3 regions of the Scandinavium manionii genome follow, and region 1 is predicted to be linked to each of the others. Evidence: predicted binding sites of a transcription regulator. Region 1 holds the regulator's gene; each other region holds the start of a gene.
What was found. Region 1 encodes CRP, which controls carbon source genes, mostly activating them, when cyclic AMP is high. Its sites were predicted from a motif close to ATGTGANNNNNNTCACAT; they were not measured.

Region 1 (2,271 bases):
ACCGCTTCGGCGTGGCTGCGTTCAACCAGTTTTTGGACTTCGGCGGGTTGGTGCAGGCTGACGGAAATGTGCTCCTGCAAATCGAGGCCAATCTGGAAGGCGCGCAGCAGGCGCTTATATTCGTGATTCTGATTGGCGGCCAGCATGTGCATTTGTTGATAGCACTGGGTAATCAGGTCGACTGCTTTCTGCTGGCGGCTGAGCAACGGCGGCAGTGCTTTTTCCGGATCGGTGTGTTGAGTCAGCAGGCTGTATTTGGCTTCACAGTAATCGGCCAGCTGCCGATACAGCAGGCTCAGGGATTCACGTAGCGGCTGTTCGCGCCACATCCAGAACCAGAACCAGTTGAACAAGCCATACCATAGTGTGCCGAGGGCGTAGATGAGCAGCGGTTCCCAGACCGGCATATTCCCCGCAAGGCTGAGCGTAAAGATGGCCGCAATGAGCGAGGCGGGCAGTAATCGGGCGTGAAGCGAACTGATTTCTGCGGTGACGCCGAGCAGCAGCGCCAGCCCGGTCAGGATCAGCGGTAAAGGCACGGTGTGCGCCAGCAGCAGTTGAACTGCGAGGCTACAGCCCGCAAACAGCGAGCCGCCAATAATCAGGCGTTTGAAGAAACGTTTATGCGGTGTGTCCAGCCCGGCAATGTTGCAGCAGGCGGGGACTAACGAGAACAGCAGACCGTACTTGAGGTAACCGAGCACCAGACCGATAGCCACGGGGGTACATAACACCAGCGTTTGCCGCAGTGCATAGTTAATTTCCGGGTGATAAATCAGCCTGCGCCACATCGGGGAAGAGACAAAAACGGCGTACTGCAGGGGCAATACGCCGTTCAGCTAGCTTAGCGGGTACCGTAAACCACGATAGTTTTACCGTGGGCGGAGATCAGGTTCTGATCTTCGAGCATTTTTAGAATGCGGCCAACGGTTTCGCGGGAGCAGCCGACGATCTGACCGATTTCCTGACGGGTAATTTTAATTTGCATACCGTCCGGGTGGGTCATTGCATCAGGCTGTTTCGCCAGATTCAGCAGCGTCTGCGCGATACGGCCGGTGACGTCGAGGAATGCCAGGTTGCCTACTTTTTCAGAGGTGACCTGCAGACGATTTGCCATCTGAGAAGAGAGGCGCATCAGGATATCCGGGTTCACCTGGATAAGCTGACGGAATTTTTTATAAGAAATTTCTGCCACTTCACAAGCGGTTTTCGCCCGAACCCAGGCACTACGCTCCTGACCTTCTTCGAACAGGCCAAGCTCACCGATGAAATCGCCCTGGTTGAGGTAAGAGAGGATCATCTCTTTACCTTCTTCATCCTTGATGAGTACTGCAACAGAACCTTTCACGATGTAGTACAGCGTTTCTGCTTTTTCACCCTGGTGAATCAGCGTGCTCTTCGATGGGTACTTATGAATATGGCAATGAGACAAGAACCATTCAAGGGTAGGGTCTGTTTGCGGTTTGCCAAGCACCATGCGCGGTTATCCTCTGTTATAAGCTGTCTCCAATGGCAGACACGACACTGCCACTGGCTTTGCAATCGTATCCTTCCCTGTGCCTGGGAAGTCGGCTGTCGGATTTTACTGCAGCCTGTAATGTGATGTTCTCTGCATACACGCATTACTTCAATGTATTACTGTAGCAGCCCGACTGTTTTAGCATAGCTTTTGTCGCCTGTCTCCTGGTGTCTCGCTTCAGCATGATGCGCGTCGCCTTCCGTTGCGAGAATTGTTATGTGCGCGTAATCTGTCAGGAAAATTGCTACTCTGGAGTTAACAAATATGCAAGCGCGTGTGAAATGGGTTGAGGGGTTAACCTTCCTGGGTGAGTCAGCTTCTGGCCACCAGATTATGATGGATGGTAACTCTGGCGATAAAGCCCCAAGCCCGATGGAAATGGTACTGATGGCCGCGGGTGGTTGCAGCGCGATTGACGTGGTGTCTATTCTGCAAAAAGGCCGTCATGACGTGACCGACTGCGAAGTGAAGCTGACTTCCGAGCGTCGCGAAGAAGCGCCACGCTTGTTCACCCACATCAATTTGCACTTCATTGTGACCGGTAAAGACCTGAAAGACGCTGCAGTGTCGCGTGCGGTAGATTTGTCTGCGGAGAAATACTGCTCTGTAGCGTTGATGCTGGAAAAAGCGGCGAAGATTACCCATTCGTTTGAAGTGATCGAAGGGTAAGAGTACTGCCCGGTGGCGCTGTGCTGACCGGGCGTAAGGCCGGATAAGCAACGCGCCATCCGGCAAAAACGTTAACCGATCTT
Region 2 (2,271 bases), on a different contig from region 1:
CGAAGACAACGGCGGTTCACTTGAGGCTATTGCCAAAAAATATAACGTCGGATTTTTGGCCCTGTTACAGGCGAACCCTGGCGTCGATCCGTATGTTCCGCGTGCGAGTAGCGTGTTGACTATCCCACTGCAAACCCTGCTCCCGGATGCCCCGCGCCAGGGCATGGTGATTAACCTCGCCGAGCTGCGTCTTTACTACTACCCGCCGGGTAAAAACAGCGTCACCATTTACCCGATTGGCATTGGCCAACTGGGCGGCACGACGCTCACCCCGGAAATGGTCACCACGGTGTCCGATAAACGAGCCAATCCAACCTGGACGCCGACGGCCAATATTCGTGCGCGTTATAAAGCGATGGGGATAAGTTTACCTGCGGTCGTGCCTGCCGGGCCGGAGAACCCGATGGGACACCATGCGATCCGCCTTGCGGCGTACGGCGGTGTGTATCTGCTGCACGGCACGAATGCCGACTTCGGCATTGGGATGCGCGTGAGCTCTGGCTGTATTCGACTGCGCGATGGCGATATCGAAACCCTGTTCAAACAGGTTACGCCGGGCACGAAAGTAAACATTATCAATACGCCAATTAAAGCATCCGTGGAGCCTGGCGGCGTGCATCTGGTGGAAGTTCATCAGCCGCTGTCGACGCACATTGATGACGATCCTAAGGTGTTGCCGATAAGCCTGAACAGTACGATGACGACATTCAAAGATTCGCTGCAGACCGATGCGCAGGTGATGGAGCATGCGATGGAGGTACGTTCCGGGATGCCGGTGAACGTCACCCGGCATGACGAACCGCCGGTTCAGAATCTGTAATAAAAAAGACCGCGACAAACGTCGCGGTCTTTTTTTGGCAGTGGCATTGCCGAGGGCTAAATAAGGAGGGCCTTATTTATAAATTACCGCAGTCCCGTGGAGGGTGTTTGGACCGGTAACTGAGGTAATACGGAATGATTTAGCACCCATCGCGTCGGCTTTCTGCGCCAGCTGGTCTTCCAGAGAGCCCAGATTCGTGCCGGCATCAGCCGAAATCACACCCACTTTTTGTTGATCAACTGGGGTGGACTGCACTTCTACTGCAGCGAAGCTTGCGAATGACAGAGAACTCAGAACAGCGGCTACGGCCAGGGTTTTGATGCTTTTCATGATTTTTTTACCTATGCAGATGAATTGTCGCAGGTCGTTATTATTAACTTAACGATCGATAGGTAAAGAATAATGTGATCTTTATCACACGTCAAATTATTTTTATAACGATGATTATATTAATAATATATGCCTTATTTTTCATAATGATATGATTATTTTATTTTGTTCGACTGGGCGCTGGTTATGCAGCGTGTTTGTTTTTATAATGAAGGCTTAACACAACCACAGAGGTACAACGGCACCATGACAACTGAAGTCGCAAGTTGCGTAAAAAAAAGCCGTGGCCGACCAAAAGTGTTCAACAGGGAAGTGGCGCTTGATAAGGCCATGACACTCTTCTGGCAACACGGCTATGAAGCCACATCGCTCTCGGATCTCGTCGAAGCGACGGGAGCAAAAGCGCCTACGCTGTATGCAGAGTTTGTAAATAAAGAAGGCTTGTTCCGGGCCGTTCTGGACAGGTATATCTCGCGCTTTGCCGATAAGCACGAAGCCCAGTTATTCTGTGAAGAGAAATCTGTAGACGCTGCACTGTACGATTATTTCCGCGCGGTGGCGACCTGCTTTACCAGTAAAGACACACCTGCGGGCTGCTTTATGATAAACACGTCCGCGACGCTTGCTGCGTCTTCAAAAGAGATAGCGCATACCATTAAGTCGCGTCATGCGATGCAGGAAAAAACGCTGTGTGAGTTTCTGACTCAACGTCAGTCTCGCGGGGAAATCCCGGCCGATAAGTCCATTAGCGACCTGGCGCAATTCCTGAACTGTATTTTGCAAGGGATGTCGATCAGTGCCCGTGAAGGCGCCAGCCTTGATACGCTATTGCAGATTACCGACACCACTATGCGCCTGTGGCCACAGATGCTGAAAAGCAGCTGACAAATGTCATAAAAAAAGCCCTTCAGCCTGAGCGATTGAAGGGCTAATCAAAACGAACGAAACGCTTTTTTACGTTTTGTTATTCAGAACCAGCTGACCATTGTTATCGAGTGGGATCTGAGAGCCAGGATCTTTATCCATACGGATTTTCCCCTGCTGATCGCCAATTTTGTAGGTCACGTCGTAACCCAACATTTTGTCAGACTTGTCATATACCGTTTTGCAGCGTTGCTGCG
Region 3 (2,271 bases), on a different contig from region 1:
AGTTCAGCGTCGGCACGTAAAATGGCACGTGTGACGGGCGTATCTTCCGGGCCGATGTTCACATGGGTAAAGGCGTCCGGCAGGGTTCTGTCGAGGTAGCGCCAGAAACGTTTTATTCGAATATCAATTTCGTCTTGTGTTAGAATTTTAACATGCGGTGAAAGGATCGTATCCAGATGCCCAAGGTAAACCGGCATCGACGTTACCGAAGGCACGTGGTGAAAGAGAATCGTGAGCAGTGATAGCGCGTCGTCTAAATCCTTCGCGCCTTCGAGCTCTAGCCACTGTGAGCCGTTGGCGAGGAAGCGGGCGTAGTCAGGCAGTACGTAGCGTGGTTTGTACGGCGCGTGACCTTCAAACATGTCGCAGATTACGCCGTCATCCAGCGCCATCCGGGCTTCTGATGACAGCTCGGGGTAAGGTAAAGCGTTTTCTGCTTCGAGCGCCAGAAAGTGACGTTTTTGCTCGGGGCTCAACGTATTGCTGGTCACAATGTTCTGGCAGCGTTGCTCAAAAGAGTCAGACATAGAAGTTCCTCAGACACGATGGCGATGAGGGCAGTGTAGAGAAAAGCGTCGGCGAGGCTTTTGATCCATATTCCCTCGCTGCAGCTTTAAAGAGTGATAAATGTCTCATTTCAGTAATGCAAATTTGTATCTGCGTTTCATTAACTGTGATGGGGATCGAAGTGAAACGCTGGGTCGGTGTTAAAATAGTCACAGACCCGCAAGGTAAAATTACACACCGGAGAGAATATGACCGATTTAACAGCAAGCAGCCTGCGCGCGTTAAAACTGATGGACCTGACCACCCTCAACGATGATGACACTGATGCGAAAGTTATCGCCCTGTGCCATCAGGCGAAAACCCCGGTGGGCAATACTGCGGCAATCTGCATTTATCCGCGCTTTATCCCGATTGCGCGTAAGACCCTGAACGCGCAGGGCACGCCTGACGTGCGTATCGCGACCGTCACCAACTTCCCGCATGGTAACGACGATATCGACATCGCGCTGGCGGAAACCCGCGCAGCCATCGCTTACGGCGCAGACGAAGTTGATGTGGTGTTCCCATACCGTGCGCTGATCGCCGGTAACGAGCAGGTCGGTTTTGACCTGGTGAAAGCTTGTAAAGATGCCTGTGCGGCAGCGAACGTTCTGCTGAAAGTGATCATCGAAACCGGCGAACTGAAAGAAGAGCAGCTTATCCGTAAAGCGTCTGAAATCGCCATCAAAGCGGGTGCCGATTTCATCAAAACGTCTACCGGTAAAGTGCCTGTTAATGCGACCCCAGAAAGTGCGCGCATCATGATGGAAGTGATTCGTGATATGGGCGTGGAAAAAACCGTAGGCTTCAAGCCAGCGGGCGGCGTACGTACTGCCGAAGACGCGCAGACCTTCCTGGCGATCGCTGATGACCTGTTCGGTGCCGACTGGGCCGATGCGCGTCATTACCGCTTTGGTGCATCCAGCCTGCTCGCGAGCCTCCTGAAAGCATTGGGTCATGGCGACGGTAAGAGCGCCAGCGCTTATTAAGTCAAACATTGCCGGATGACGCTTTGCTTATCCGGCCTACTGGATCGTAGGGCGGGTAAGCCACCCGCCACCATTCACCCGATTCCTCATGGGGGTTACCGTGTTTCTCGCACAAGAAATTATTCGTAAAAAACGCGATGGTCACGCGCTGAGTGACGAAGAGATCCGTTTCTTCATCAACGGCATTCGTGATAATACCGTGTCGGAAGGGCAAATTGCCGCTCTGGCGATGACCATTTTCTTCCACGATATGGCCATTGAGGAGCGCGTCTCGCTGACCATGGCGATGCGGGATTCCGGAAGCGTGCTGGACTGGAAGAGCCTGAATTTAAACGGCCCGATTGTGGATAAACACTCCACTGGCGGCGTGGGCGATGTGACCTCGCTGATGCTTGGCCCAATGGTGGCAGCCTGCGGCGGTTATGTGCCGATGATCTCCGGGCGTGGCCTGGGGCATACCGGCGGTACGCTCGACAAACTGGAAGCGATCCCGGGGTTTGATATTTTCCCTGACGACAACCGTTTCCGCGACATTATTAAAGACGTTGGTGTAGCGATCATCGGGCAGACCAGTTCCCTCGCGCCTGCGGACAAACGTTTTTATGCGACCCGCGACATCACTGCAACGGTTGACTCCATTCCGCTGATCACCGCATCCATTCTGGCGAAAAAGCTGGCCGAAGGGCTGGACGCGCTGGTGATGGATGTCAAAGTTGGCAGTGGTGCATTCATGCCG

Region 2: the regulator CRP is predicted to act here: its motif matches at 1,223-1,240, upstream of bhsA (multiple stress resistance protein BhsA).
Region 3: the regulator CRP is predicted to act here: its motif matches at 619-636, upstream of deoC (deoxyribose-phosphate aldolase).

Annotation. Positions count from the first base shown of each region.
Region 1 covers NZ_JALIGC010000037.1:397,610-399,880, forward strand. The annotation lists gene MUU51_RS11600 (YccS/YhfK family putative transporter) at 1-791, opposite strand, end outside; gene crp (cAMP-activated global transcriptional regulator CRP) at 845-1,477, opposite strand; gene MUU51_RS11610 (OsmC family protein) at 1,784-2,188, shown strand; gene MUU51_RS11615 (phosphoribulokinase) at 2,260-2,271, opposite strand, start outside.
Region 2 covers NZ_JALIGC010000034.1:143,089-145,359, forward strand. The annotation lists gene ldtC (L,D-transpeptidase LdtC) at 1-820, shown strand, start outside; gene bhsA (multiple stress resistance protein BhsA) at 893-1,150, opposite strand; gene MUU51_RS05565 (TetR/AcrR family transcriptional regulator) at 1,397-2,035, shown strand; gene MUU51_RS05570 (glycine zipper 2TM domain-containing protein) at 2,105-2,271, opposite strand, start outside.
Region 3 covers NZ_JALIGC010000038.1:234,428-236,698, reverse strand. The annotation lists gene MUU51_RS12965 (YjjI family glycine radical enzyme) at 1-527, opposite strand, end outside; gene deoC (deoxyribose-phosphate aldolase) at 756-1,535, shown strand; gene deoA (thymidine phosphorylase) at 1,636-2,271, shown strand, end outside.